DNA from 2 places in the Lederbergia ruris genome. Region 2 is predicted to be linked to the other one. Evidence: a T-box and tRNA genes for the amino acid it is inferred to sense, from the RefSeq annotation. Region 2 holds a T-box; the other holds one or more tRNA genes.

Region 1 (7,893 bases), on a different contig from region 2:
AAAAGTGTCTGGCACTTAAGAAACGGCTAGTTTCCTGCTTTAAGACTGGATAAACGGTTTATCCTCATAATGAGCAACATTTTTATGCATTTGTTGCTGGAAGAGATCATACTGAACCCAGCTAAGCGGAAATTTCAATGTAAGTTCATGGTGCTTATTGTAAATCAAAACATGTTTTTGATTATATTCGACTTTCTCTATATTTCGCAATCCGATACTATTTTGCTTAGCTCCCCTCTTCACAACCAGTTGATCCCCGATAATTAAGACCTTTCTTTTCTTATTTCGTTGTACTTGAATAAAGGAGAACGAACAAGCTAGGCCAATGACAATTAAGATGTTTAATATAGGAAAGTTAAATAAATAATAGGAAAATCTGATCGCAAATGGGACGATGACTGCTATTGCAAACCAAGCACCTGTACTCAATTTTGGTGAACTTTCATAAAACACATGTTGGTCAAGAACATTCATTAGCTTCTTTTTTCCATCAAGGAATGCTTGTTTATGTTCCTCTATGCTTAAGGAGTCAAATTCCACAAAGTCTGTATAAGTCTCATCCCAGATAGCCCCTTGCGGATCCTCGCTTTCCAACGAATAGCCACCCGCCCAACCAACATAATCTATATTGTTCATCTGGAAGCGAATAAAATAATAACGCACAAGTCGCCTTTGGACATTTTCAGCATCCAGCTGATCCACAATCTGAATCTCTTCGGGATATTGAAAATTCCCTTCTTCGTCAGGATCCCCAACCATGGTATTAAAAAATCTTGTTTTGGCTAAATGAGGTTGGACCTCTTCCTGGATCGGATATAAATGCTGCAAATTTCGCTCAAGTAATTTCCAGTAAAGCAATTCAGCACTTTCAATGTGATTGGCTGTTTCGACTAGTATCCCCTGTTCATAAGGCAGACTCTTGGATAGGCAAATAATTAAGGCGTCAGTCCTTATAATGGGATCCTTGAAATGCAAAGCCCGCCGTAATTCCTTCTCGACCTCGGGAGAAAAATAATACATCATTAAGTTAATGAATAATCTCAATCTATTTCTAATTAATAAGTAACTGTCTTTCCATGCCATATAGACGAATTTCGTTGAATAGTCTGAATCATACTTTAAATAATCTTCTAAAACGGTTTGATAATCTTCCAATAAGATGGGAAGAAGCTTCTCTTCTTTATAACCCGGATCCAATCCAGATTCATTAATCGATGAGATCAAAGAATAATACATGAATTTATACGGCTCTGTATGAATTTTATCAAAGGTTTTGTTTAAAATATTTCTTGCTAAAACAGGATAAGCCCTCAGTTCTCTAATCGATCTGAAAAGCTTGTCTGATTGGATTAACTGAACCATCTTTTCTTCAAGAAAATAAAATGCCTTTTGATCTTCTGTAGATAGTAAGAATTCAATGGCCCGTTCCTTAGCAAGTAGATCCAATCTCTCGAAATTTTCCATGAGAGACTCCATAATTTGTGGCATTCGAAAATCACAAACGAAATCAATCAAATAGTAAGAAGGATTATCCCAATGATCCACACGCTTTGGAAACTTTGCGGTCGCCGCTTTAATACAGTCCAAAAGCACCTCAATTTGTACCTGAAGGTCATCCTGCTGCTTATATTGATACAGATCATCAAGTGCCTCATATCTCTTTTTAGGATCCGCACTTTTGAGCTGCCTTAAAATATTGCGCAATTTTAATTCAACCTTCAATTTTCCCACCCTGTTCTTCACATTTCTCTTCTATGTCTATATACAGCCCATGTCCCTATTGTAAACTTTCTAGGTAGCGCGGAAAACCAGCCCTTTGTCCTATTCGCAGAAAAAAGCTTATGATGGATTAAGACATAATAATGTCTTGTTCTTGAATATCTAATTGTTTTAATTGATGGTTGATTTCATCTTCTTTACGTGCAAGTTGGTCGCGAACCCGTCTGACGTCTTGTAGAATCCCATTCAGATTTTTCTTAGCATCGGTGATCCGAGTATGAACCATCCAGTCTGAAAAAATATTGTCAAAAAAGATATCCGTCATCGCCAGCAGATCGTTTTGCTGAATGGTCATCGAATCGGTCGCCACATTTTGGATATCCATTAATTCTGTTTTAAAATGCCGTAATGCTCTTTGGGCTCTATGAATCAAATCATCTGAGCTATTCACTTCCGAATATTTCAAAGCGGAGACAATCAGTCCACCACCCAAAAAGGTATCCCACATCGATAATCCTTCCGCCGATCCAAGTTTATCCAAAGCGGCATCAAGGGCGCGAATCGCTTTATTTCCGGCCTCATGTGCTTCCCCAATCTCCCGCAACAATGATCTCAATGTCACGCGTTCATCGGCTATTTTTTGCAAGGTTGTGCTAGCAATCGAATCATTTTGACGAATCCAAGCCTCTTTTTCTTTTAAAAACTCATCCCATTCCTCATCAACATACGCAAATTCAGGATTCTGATATTCTTTACGTAAGCGCTCTGTCTCCGCCTGTATATCAAGGTAGGTCTTTTCAGCTTCATGATACTTTAACTCAGCCTCTGCTACTTCAGCCATTTCTTTTTCCATTTTTTCATCCCATTTGCCCGTCCACTGATTGATTTTATTCATAAAAGAAAATTTCCCAAGCGCCAACACATCTTGTTGTTCTTTTGTTAATTGTGTATGAAGTCGGTCCCGATTCCTCTTAGCTTCCTTCAGTTGTGTTTCTGCCCCTTCCAAACGTCGTCTAATCCGATTTCGCTCATTTCGAAGCATCGTCAATTCCATTTGCCGTTCCTGTATTCTTCGTTCCATGCAAAAACACCTCCATATATAAACATACGGGGAAAAGGGATGGGAGGATTCACTTTGAAGAGTAAGATTTTTTGAAAAGTCCAGTCATCTTAACATGAAATAAATATAGGGCGACTCTATCAAATAAAAACATAGTAAACTGGGATTTCCCGGTCACCCACCCTACATAGAACCCGATTGAATGAATCAACAAAAATCCAAGGTTGCCAGGTATCTTCCTTTTTTTCAGAGGGATGTTTATAATGAATGTTGGTTGCTATTTTTTAGGGGGTAATTTGGATGAAGGCATGGCATTATGCACTCCTCGTTTTTTTCGGTGGGTGTTGTTATGGCATTTTATCGACATTTGTTAAATTGGCCTATGCTTCTGGGTTTACGATGGCAGAGGTTTCAGGAAGCCAATATTTATTTGGAACGATTTTTATTTGGGGGCTAACTCTTTTCATAAAGAAAAATAAGATCAGCTTTAAACAATTCATTAAGATTGTGGTGTCCGGAATTCCAATGGGACTAACGGGGATCTTTTATTATAAATCTTTACAAACAGTGGATGCTTCCCTCGCCATCATTTTCCTCTTCCAATTTGTATGGATCGGAACAGTGCTGGAGTGGATTTTTTATAAAACAAAACCAAACAAGAACAAGCTAATTTCCATTGTCATTCTGCTTGTTGGTTCTGTCCTGGCTACGGGGTTACTGGTTGGAGGAAGTAAAAGTATTTCTTGGGCTGGATTTGGCTGGGGGATGCTTGCTGCCTGCTCATTTTCCGCCTTTATATTAGTTAGCGGGGCTGTTGGAAATCAACTTCATCCTATTTTTAAAAGCGCCCTACTCTCAACTGGCGCTTTATGTACGGTGATGATTCTGCTTCCGCCGGTTTTTATTTTGGATAGCTCCGTCTTCCTTGGCTTGGCTCCTTATGGACTATTACTTGGCTTCTTTGGAGTAATGTTGCCACCATTATTATTTTCGATTGGTATGCCTCATGTCGGACCAGGGCTCGGGACGATCTTGTCCGCATCTGAACTTCCTGTGGCCGTCATTTTGTCAACAGTTGTGTTACGAGAAAATGTTACGCTCCTACAATGGTTTGGCGTCATCTGTGTGCTGGCTGGTATCTTTATTGGGCAAGCCTCGTTTATTTTGAAAAAGAGACAAGTGCCGATGATCAATCAATAAACTGCTGTTGCAGAATTCTAGTTTTCAACCTGCTAAACCACTAATTGGAGAATATAACCAATCCTGCTTTTTTGTTGAAATTTAGGTGAAAAAGGATTATTATTTTTAATGTAATATTGAATGCTGGCGTAGCACAGTTGGTAGTGCACGTCACTCGTAATGACGGGGTCGGAGGTTCGAGTCCTCTCGCCAGCATTATTTATTTTGGAGAAGTACCCAAGTCCGGCTGAAGGGGACGCACTCGAAATGCGTTAGGACGGGCAACTGTCGCGTGGGTTCGAATCCCACCTTCTCCGTATTTAACGTATGAAAGACAGAGCCATCGTCTATAAATGAACGATGGCTCTGTCTTTTCTTGCGGGATAGGAAAGTATAAAAATTGGCCAATGTTTAGATCTAGCTCCAGCGCCTAGCCCCTCGAGGTCAAATAACCCTGAACCTATGAAGGGAAAGATCGCCCTTCATAGGTTCAGGAACATTTGCTTGTCGGGGCTGAGTAAGGCGCTTGCGCTTTTCTTACTTATGGAGAATATAAGATGAAATGCTTTGGCTACCACTCAAAAGCCATAATTGTTTTCTTCCAACCTTTATGTTTTGCGGTTTCATCCATCATTTTTTTCATATCCCCTGCATGATGAATAGGATAGTCATGTTCTGGTAATAGCTTTTCCAAAGCTCGTTGGTAAGTCGGATCTCGAAAAGCCTCCATCAGTTGCTGGAAATCTTTTGCTGTACTTCGAGAACTCCCATACAAGGTCAATCCTTTTTCTAAAAGGTCCCGCGTATTAATCGGCACTTTTTCCTCTGTTACACCCATTAGAACCATTTTCCCTTGTGGCTCAATTAAATCAATCGCTTGATTGATCGCATGTTCACTGAACCGCCCTCCCGTACATTCAATAACGGTTGTCACATCTGGGTACTGTTTAAAATCGAAATGATCGACGAGATACGTACTGGCAAACTCGAACTGTTCTAGCTTATCGGCAACAGCTCCGAAAACAATTAAATCCTTCTTTGGTATTTTAAACATATAATGGAGCATGGCCGCAGTTAAATACCCTACAGGTCCATCTCCAAATACCGCTACTCTTCCTTCTTGCAACACGTCTTGAACATGGCGAAGAGCTTGTAATGATACAGAATTCAATTCTGCAAGCAATGCAATTCGATCTGGTATCTCTTTGGGAATCGGGATGGCATTCTCCGCCGGTAAAACCAATTGGCTTTGACCAATCCCATCGTAACCGCTCCCAAGGAAAACTCCATTTTTAGAATAATTATCCTCTATAGATCTTTCTGTTTCCTTTGACTCTCGATCATGTAAAAGCCGTTCCGGAATAGTAGGCACAATGACGACCCTTTGCCCGACTTTTACAGAATCATCTTTCGTGAAAACGACTTCCCCAATCCCTTCATGGAATAAAGCCATTGGTAGCTTTTCCTTTAAAGCATTTTCTCTCCTTTGCCCTGTATAATAGCGAAGGTCTGCGTGACATACACTGGCTAAGGTCGGTTGAATGACCACCTCTCCACTGCGAAATTCATGTTGGAGCATAACCTCTGTAATCTCCCCAGGCTCTATTAATCTATAAGCTTTCGATTCAATCAAATTCAATCAGATCACTCCATCCCATTTGTTCGTTTTTGCTCACTTTTGTATATTATATGCACAAAAGGGAAAATTATCAACATAGAATGTAAATATTACAAAAAGGGGGGAATGTTTTTACCGATTAAACCTCCGCGTAAATGGAAGATTTAATTCAAAAATTCACCTTTTGCACTTTTATGTTCATTCATATTTGTTTATGATAGAAGAAATGACGAGTATAGTAGATGTCGAAGATTAGGAGGATAAGGAATGCTGCCACTGGAAAGACATCAACATATTTTGCAGTATCTTAAAGAACATAATGTCGCCACTGTATCTGCTCTAGCAGAACATTTCCAAGTTCATGAAGCGACAATTCGAAGAGATTTAATCACACTTGTGAAAGAAGGACGCTTAAAAAGAACACATGGGGGCGTCATTATGGAGGAAGAGGTCCATTCAGAGCCTCCCTTTCAGGAGCGTGAGTCTGCTCAACTGGATGAAAAGATAAGAATTGGACAGTCGGCTGCACAAATGATTCGCGATGGCGAAAATATTATTCTTGATTCCGGTACAACTACTGTCCATATTGCGAAATCCATAACGAACAAAAAGAATCTCACTGTGATCACGAACGATATTAATATTGCCGCCATACTGCGATCGACACCTTACATCAAAGTGATTGTGACTGGAGGTACTTTATTTCCGGACAGCTATATGTTAAATGGGATGATTACAGATGAAGTGTTACAAACACTTCATGTCCATAAAGCTTTTATCGGGACTCCTGCTCTTCATCATCAAAAGGGGCTTACACATTTTGATGAAACACTTGTACCAGCGAAACGAGGTATGATTCGAGCAGCTAAGCAAGTCATTGTTGTAGCAGACCATACAAAAATTGGCAATGTTTCCTTGCACAAGATAGCAAGCCCTAATCAAATACATGATATTATTACGGGGAAAGAGGCAGAGGAACTAGATATGCGGGCATGGGAGGAATTGGGGGTTCAAATTCAACTAGCTTAAGAACAAAAGCGCAAGAGCCCGTTTAGCGACGTACAAACTTAAGGTAATAAGGTTGAACGGCTAAAGGCGCGCCTTCCTGGCGCAACGCCGTTCTGACCAACATCCTGTTGGCCTGAGATAAAGGAAACACGGCGAAGCATGAGCCGATGTTGACTTATCGTAGGAAGAAGCTGAAAGTTTGCTAGTCGCTGGGCGCTGGAGCTGGATGTCAAACCGCAACGTAAACAGTTACCACAAGCGACCATTTTAAAATTTCCTTAACCATAACAAAAGCGCAAGCGCTCGTTTAGCGACGTACAAACTTAAGGTAATAAGGTTGAACGGCTAAATACGCGCCGTCCTGGCGCAACGCTGTTCTGGCCAACTTCCTGTTGGCCTCCGTCCTGTGGCAATGCCGTTTTGACCAAACTTCCTGTTGGCTTAAAAATGGAACAGCGGATTTACCCCTTTTGGGGAATCCGCTGTTTGCTCACAATTTGCCTAACCTTATCTTTTGCTTCTGCGATATTGTGTGCATGGATCGTGATCTTTTGTGCTTCTGGATACTGCTCAGCTGCATATTGGTAACGAGGATCATAATAATACTCCAATAACCGACGAACAACTAAGGAATATTCCTCGTTTTTCAAAGCTTGTTCCACTTCTTCTGCGATTGGTGTATGGATCCTTGTTTTTATACGACTAAAGGCTTCCATGCATTCATGCTGGTGTTCCCAGGGCTGATAATCATCTAAAATCGTTTGGATTCTTTCTTCCATCGGCAATTTAATGAAAATATGTGTACCTTTATCTTTTAATTTCTCTATCACAGGAGGTAAAAGGGCTTTTCCAACTCTTCTACTCTCTCCTTCAAACAAAACAAAAGACGAATTTTTTAACTGTTCCATCCTCTGAACCAACAAAGAATCGAATACCTTTTGATTATGGGGTTCAAGGCCTATCCCCCCAAAAATAGACCCACGGTGATTGGCTAACTTTTCTAGATCAATAACTGGGAGCCCTTCTTGTTGAAGTCCCCGAAGAATGGCCGTTTTTCCGGTCCCCGTATTTCCATCTAAAATATAGGCGTGAGGGGTAAAATCCATTGTTTCTAATCGATCGACAACCCATTTGCGATAGGACCTGAACCCTCCTTCTAAGCGAAATACATGGATCTTCATCAGTTCAAGTACAGTAGCTGTTGTTTTGCTGCGCATTCCTCCACGCCAGCAGAATACAGCCTTTTCCCCTTCAATTTCTTTAAAGCTTTGGACAAATGCAGGGAGTTTGGCAGAGGCAATTTCTAATC
Region 2 (6,982 bases):
CCATTTAAGGTATGCACATGCTGCGGCTTTGCACCCGGTTCCGTTCTAAAGCGAATATTTGCCCTTCTAGCTTGGAAAGCCTCGAAATTAGAACAAGAAGAAATCTCTCGATATGTTTGATAGCTTGGTAACCATACTTCCAAATCATATTTCTTCGCAGCTGTAAAACCTAAATCAGCCGTACACATGCTTAATACACGATAAGGGAGCTTGAGCAGTTGTAATACCTTCTCCGCATGTCCTGTAAGGATTTCTAATTCTTGATATGAATCCTCAGGCTTCACGAACTTGACTAATTCCACTTTATTAAATTGATGCTGGCGAATTAATCCTCTTGTATCTCGACCTGCAGATCCCGCTTCAGACCGGAAACACGCACTATAAGCAACATAATTCAAAGGCAATTGATTTCCATCTAAAATTTCATCCCGATGATAATTGGTTACAGGAACTTCAGCGGTGGGAATTAGGAAATAATCTTCACTTTCAATTAAAAAGGCATCTTCTTCAAACTTTGGTAATTGACCCGTTCCTGTCATACTCGTACGATTCACCATATAAGGAGGTAGCATTTCCTCATAGCCATGTTCTTCCGCGTGTAAATCCATCATAAAGCTAATCAAGGCTCGCTCTAATCTTGCGCCTAGTCCCTTATAATACACAAATCGACTACCTGTCACCTTAGCTGCTCGTTCAAAATCTAAAATGCCAAGCTGATTCGCGATATCCCAGTGGGGCCGTGGCTCAAATTCAAAAGAGCGGATATCCCCCCATTGGCGAATTTCCACGTTATCATCTTCCGATTCTCCTACTGGTACACTTTCATGTGGAATGTTTGGAATAGATAGGAGCAAATCGTCTAATTTTTCCTCTACTTCACGTAATGTTTGATCAAGACCTTTGATTTCATCGCCGACTTGGCGCATTTCTAAAATAACCTCATCTGCATTTTGCTTTTCTTTTTTCATTTTAGCAATTTGCTGGGAGACTTCATTGCGCTTACTTTTTAACTGTTCTACTTGAATGATCGTCTCACGTCGTTTTTGATCCAACACCTCAAACTGGTCTAAATCGGTTAAATCTTCTCCTCTGTGCCGCAATTTCGCCTTAATCTCAGGCAAATGGTCACGTAAATATTTCATATCTAACATCTTTTCATTCCTCCTTTTTCACATAAAAAAACTCCCATCCCCGGAAAGGGACGAGAGTTACCCGCGTTGCCACCCAATTTGAAAGTACAAGTACTTTCCACTTCATCGATAACGGTTCGAACCGAAAATGCCTACTAGCTCATCGTTCAGCATTTTGCTCAAGGATGGATTCATAAAGCCGTACCATCGATTTTCACCAACCATCGATTCTCTAAAAGGTACTTAAACCTTACTACTATTTCCTCTCAACGCCATAACCATATAAATTTGCTCATACTATACTATAAGCAGAAATTAATTGCAAATTTTGTTTTCAATCATTTTATATTCTTCAACCATTTGCAGAAAATATGCAGTTAAACGATTGTCTTCCGTAAGTTCTGGATGAAAAGAGCAGCCTAAAAATTGGCCTTCCCGAACCGTCACAATTCTTCCTTCATATTTTGCTAGGACCTCTACATTTTCTCCAGCTTCTGTTATATGAGGAGCTCGGATAAATACGGCTGTCATTTTATCCTCAGCCACACCGGCGATGGCAATTTCTGCTTCAAAGCTTTCCCTTTGGCGACCAAAGGAGTTCCTTTCGACTGTAATATCCATTAATTCTAAATGGGCTTCTTCTTGGTTAGAAAGACGTTTCGCCAATAAAATCAATCCAGCACACGTGCCAAAAATCGGTTTTCCTTCACGTGCAAATGCCCTTAATGGTTCCATAAAACCTGATTTATCGAGCAGGCGGCGCATCGTCGTACTTTCTCCGCCTGGAAGAATAAGACCATCGAGCTGTTCTAACTGCTCAATGGATTTTACGTCAATCGCCTCGGCTCCACAGTCTTTAACAGCCCGAGCATGTTCTCGAACGGCTCCTTGCAATCCAAGAATTCCTATTTTTAACATCTTACCACCCGCGTTCTTGCATACGATTTTCGGGTGCTAATGTTGAGATTTCAATCCCCTTCATGGCAATTCCAAGATCTTTCGATAACTCGGCAATTTTTCCATAATCTTGATAATGGGTTGTTGCTTCAACGATCGCACGGGCGAATTTAGCAGGATTTTCAGATTTAAAAATTCCTGAACCAACGAATACTCCATCCGCTCCAAGCTCCATCATTAATGCTGCATCTGCTGGTGTTGCTACACCACCTGCTGCAAAGTTGACAACTGGTAGACGACCATTTTGCTTAATTTCTAGCAATAGTTCATATGGTGCACCTAGTAATTTTGCCTCTGTCATAAGCTCATCTTCATTCATTGCCACCACTCTACGTACTTGGGCATTCACTTTGCGAATATGACGAACTGCCTCGACAATATTTCCTGTTCCAGGCTCTCCTTTTGTACGAAGCATTGAAGCTCCTTCACCAATGCGTCGAGTTGCTTCACCTAGATCTCTACAACCACATACAAAAGGAACCGTATATTCCTTTTTATTTAAGTGAAATTCTTCATCTGCTGGCGTTAAAACTTCACTTTCATCTATGTAATCAACGCCCATAGCTTCTAATACTCTAGCTTCCACAATATGGCCAATTCTGGCCTTAGCCATCACTGGAATCGATACAGCGTTCATAACTTCCTCGACAATTGTTGGATCGGCCATACGGGCAACACCACCCGCCGCACGAATATCAGAAGGAACACGTTCAAGAGCCATAACCGCGACTGCTCCTGCCTCCTCAGCCAATTTCGCTTGTTCTGCATTGACAACATCCATAATGACGCCGCCTTTTTGCATTTCTGCCATACCACGTTTTACTCGATCGGTTCCTGTTCTCATTTATATATCCCCTTCGCTTTTCTCTGATTAATTCTATCGGATTAATTCTACTATTTAGTTAACTATAAAGATGCTTCCCTGTCAATACAAGGAAGCCATTTCTATACCTATTAAAACCATCCTTTAACCGTATCAGATACACTTGTCCATAAGCCTGAGAAAAAGCCGCCAATACTACGCATCATCAGCACAAACCAATTAGCCTTTTCGACTTCATTCGTAGTAACCACTTTTACAGTTGGTTCAAAGCTCTTCGTCAAATACCCGTAATCATCATTACTCTTATGTTCAGCTATTAACGTACCAACTTGTTCATTTTTCTTAACAGGGGCTGTTAATTCGCCATCTTTATTGACCTTATCTTCATCTAACTTAAAAACGGGATTATAAGCTTCTTCTTCTCCCTTTTTGACGACCGTATTCACAGGTGCTTCTGTGTGGATCTTAACACTCTTATCCTTCCCTTTTACAACATCTAGGGATTTATGCCCTTTAATTTCATAACCTTTCGGAAAAATTTCCTTCATAGAAAAATTAGCAAAGGCGTATTCCATCATTTTCTGAGTTTGTCCAAATCTCCCATTATCACTGCTCACTCCATTGTCATCCTTCGCATTCATTACGACCGTAATGACCCGGAAATCCCCACGAGTGGCTGTTCCAGTAAAACAGCGACCAGCTAAGTCTGTTGTACCAGTTTTTAGACCGTCAACACCTTCATACTCAAATTCTAAAGATGGGAGCATTTTATTCCAGTTCTTCATTTCACCTGGTACATCTCTAAATTTCTTTTTCGCGATGCTTGTTGTCTCAAGCACTTCAGGGAAGTCCTTCATTAGCTTAGCTGCTAAAATCGCGGTAGACCTTGCTGACATTAAATTCTCATCATTAGCTTCTCCCTTAGGGTGCTTACCTTTTAAATCTTTATTATTAAGACCAGTTGAATTGACAAAATAATATTCCTTTAAACCTAATTCCTTTGCTTTCGCATTCATCATATCGACGAACTTTCCTTCAGACCCAGCAATCGCTTCGGCAATCGCAATCGTTGCTCCATTCGCGGAGTAAATGGCCATGGCTTCATACAATTCCTTGATGGTATATGGCTTTCCTTCGTTCAGGCCAACATTAGATAGTTGTGCATCAACAGATACTTCATGCGCATAAGGACTTATGATTTGTTCTTGATCCCACGTAATCTTCTTTTCCTTAATTGCTTCAAACAAAAGATATTCACTCATCATTTTTGTCATAGAGGCAATTCCTAAAGCTTCATCTTCATTTTTCGCATATAATATTTTTCCAGTGGTTGGTTCTATAATAATGGCCGCATCTGCATGGATATCTAATTCATCTTTGGCATATGCTTGACCTGGTAGTTGTAACAAACTGAACATCATAACAAGAATCAAAGAGAAAATCATCGTTCTTTTGGTCCGTTTTCTTTTCACATGTAAGCCCTCCAACTTTTTATGTACACCTTTGTCATTTTATCATAGTTAAACGTAATTTAGTAGGAGAAATTATGTCGCTAACCTTACAAAACTGTGATATTTTGTCGAGACCAAAAGCGCAACGCCTTTCTGACCAACATCCTGTTGTCCTCTGACCTCAAGGGACTAGGCGCTGGAGCTGGATGCCAACCACAGCATAAGAAGGTTATTCACAAGCGAATATTGCATAGTACGCTAAACAAATAAAAAGACAGGACTCCTTTTTAAAATGGAATGTCCTGCCCTTTATTTATTAAGAAATAGAATAGTTAGGTGATTCTTTCGTTATTTGGACATCATGTGGGTGACTTTCACGTAAACCAGCACCTGTCATTCGAATAAATTGAGCATTTTCTCTGAAGTGTTGTAGATCTGGTGCACCACAATACCCCATTCCAGCTCGTAAACCACCAACTAGTTGATAAATGGTATCTGCAAGCGGCCCTTTGTAAGGAACGCGCCCTTCAATTCCTTCAGGAACAAATTTCTTCGCATCTTCCTGGAAATATCGATCACGTGAACCTTTTTCCATTGCTCCTTCAGATCCCATGCCACGATATACTTTAAAGCGACGGCCTTGATATATTTCTGTCTCCCCTGGGCTTTCAGAGGTTCCAGCTAGCATACTTCCTAACATAACAGCATGTCCCCCTGCAGCAAGGGCCTTCGCAATATCTCCTGAATATTTAATGCCACCGTCTGCGATAATCGCTTTTCCTCTTTTTCTTGCTTCTGTCGCACAATCATAAACTGCTGTAATTTGTGGAACCCCGACACCGGCAACGACTCTAGTGGTACAAATGGAACCAGGGCCAATCCCAACCTTTACGACATCTGCCCCTGCATCAAATAAAGCAGCTGTAGCTTCTGCTGTGGCCACGTTACCTGCAATTAGGTTTAAGTCAGGGTATTTATCCCTGATCTCTTTAATCGTTCTTAAAACACCTTCTGAGTGACCATGTGCTGTATCGATCACAATGACATCAACTTGAGAGCGGACAAGCATTTCAACTCGTTTCATTGTATCGCTTGTGACCCCAACAGCGGCCCCAACTAATAGACGGCCATGACTATCTTTTGCTGAGTTCGGAAATTCAATGACCTTTTCAATATCTTTTATTGTTATGAGTCCTTGCAAAACACCCTTATCGTCTACTAATGGTAATTTTTCGATTCGATGTTGCTGTAGTATATTTTCTGCTTCTTCGAGAGAGGTCCCAACTGGAGCAGTTACAAGATTCTCTTTCGTCATCACATCGATAATCGGAACAGAAAAGTCTTGAATAAAGCGCATATCACGATTGGTAATGATTCCTACCAATACTTTTTCTTCTTCGTTATTTACGATCGGAACACCCGAAATGCGATATTTCCCCATTAAATGTTCTGCATCAAAAACTTGATGATCCGGGGTTAAAAAGAAGGGGTCTTTAATGACACCACTCTCAGAACGCTTTACCTTATCTACCTTCTCAGCTTGAGCTTCAATGCTCATATTTTTGTGAATGATGCCTAATCCACCTTGGCGTGCCATTGAAATGGCCATTTTGGACTCAGTGACCGTATCCATTCCTGCACTAATCACTGGAATGTTTAACTTTAAAGTGCTCGTTAATTCGACCGATAAATTGACCTCTTTCGGTAAAACCTCAGATTTTGCTGGTACTAACAATACGTCATCAAAAGTTAAACCCTCTTTAGAAAATTTAGATTCCCACATATTTTCCTGCCTCCTGCCCCAAAATATTATTAGTAGGTTATCAATTGGTTATTTGACTGTCAAGAAATACATCAGATGTTCCATTTTTCAAATTATTTGGAGTTGATACTTTGAATATCAAAAAGTTTACATGGAAACGTATTCAGCAATTTCACTCTGCTACTCGAGCAAGAAGTTACTTAACAGAAAGATACAAAAAGCTAAACATAGAAGACTCTTCTGAAAAAGCATATGATAATTGCTATTCATTCATTTATTATCTTGAACAAGGGGAAGCTTTTTATGAACAGGCATCGAAAACACCAATATCGATTCGACCTATTCTTCTCTATTACGGTCTTATCCATTTAATAAAAGCTTGCTTGTTGAGCATTGATCCTTATTATCCCCATACAACGACTGTTCTTGCACATGGAGTCTCTACTAGAAAAAGGAAAAAGAAGGATTACCAATTTTTCAATGATGAAGTAAAAGTTCAAAAAAATGGCTTATGTACTCATTTTTCAGAACGGATGTTTCACGTGAAACACCTCGAAGGAGACAAATTTAAAATGGGGGAGTTGCTTGATCTTGTAGTGGAGTTAGAGGAAAGTTTCTTCTTTTTCAAAGGAAAGTCGAACATGATTCAGTTACCTAAAGGAAATGATCATTCCTATCTTCTACCAAACGAGTTATTAGATTCCTATCATATGGATGAACATCGTATGAAAGAGTATTTAAATTTTAAATGTAAGAAAGAAATACAGTGGGGGGAAGATGCGGAAGGACGTATAACAATCAATCAGAGCGTAGGAAATACTCCACCTTTCCGCTACCATGTTGAAAAGGGCTCATTGTG

What was found. The T-box of region 2 lies ahead of serS (serine--tRNA ligase). A T-box ahead of a tRNA ligase gene usually reads a tRNA of that ligase, here a tRNA-Ser.
Region 1: it has a tRNA-Ser gene. The T-box ahead of serS (serine--tRNA ligase) is inferred to sense a tRNA for this amino acid. The anticodon was not compared.

What each region holds. Positions count from the first base shown of each region.
Region 1 is NZ_BORB01000020.1:29,717-37,609, reverse strand. Features, by position in the region: gene KI363_RS12415 (hypothetical protein) at 40-1,722, opposite strand; gene KI363_RS12410 (hypothetical protein) at 1,850-2,800, opposite strand; gene KI363_RS12405 (EamA family transporter) at 3,080-3,979, shown strand; tRNA gene KI363_RS12400 (tRNA-Thr) at 4,102-4,174, shown strand; tRNA gene KI363_RS12395 (tRNA-Ser) at 4,186-4,275, shown strand; gene KI363_RS12390 (alcohol dehydrogenase catalytic domain-containing protein) at 4,530-5,537, opposite strand; gene KI363_RS12385 (DeoR/GlpR family DNA-binding transcription regulator) at 5,844-6,605, shown strand; gene mnmH (tRNA 2-selenouridine(34) synthase MnmH) at 7,046-7,893, opposite strand, start outside.
Region 2 is NZ_BORB01000018.1:67,217-74,198, forward strand. Features, by position in the region: gene serS (serine--tRNA ligase) at 1-1,151, opposite strand, end outside; T-box leader at 1,195-1,409, opposite strand; gene pdxT (pyridoxal 5'-phosphate synthase glutaminase subunit PdxT) at 1,446-2,048, opposite strand; gene pdxS (pyridoxal 5'-phosphate synthase lyase subunit PdxS) at 2,050-2,931, opposite strand; gene KI363_RS11865 (serine hydrolase) at 3,042-4,355, opposite strand; gene guaB (IMP dehydrogenase) at 4,678-6,144, opposite strand; gene KI363_RS11875 (YaaC family protein) at 6,255-6,982, shown strand, end outside.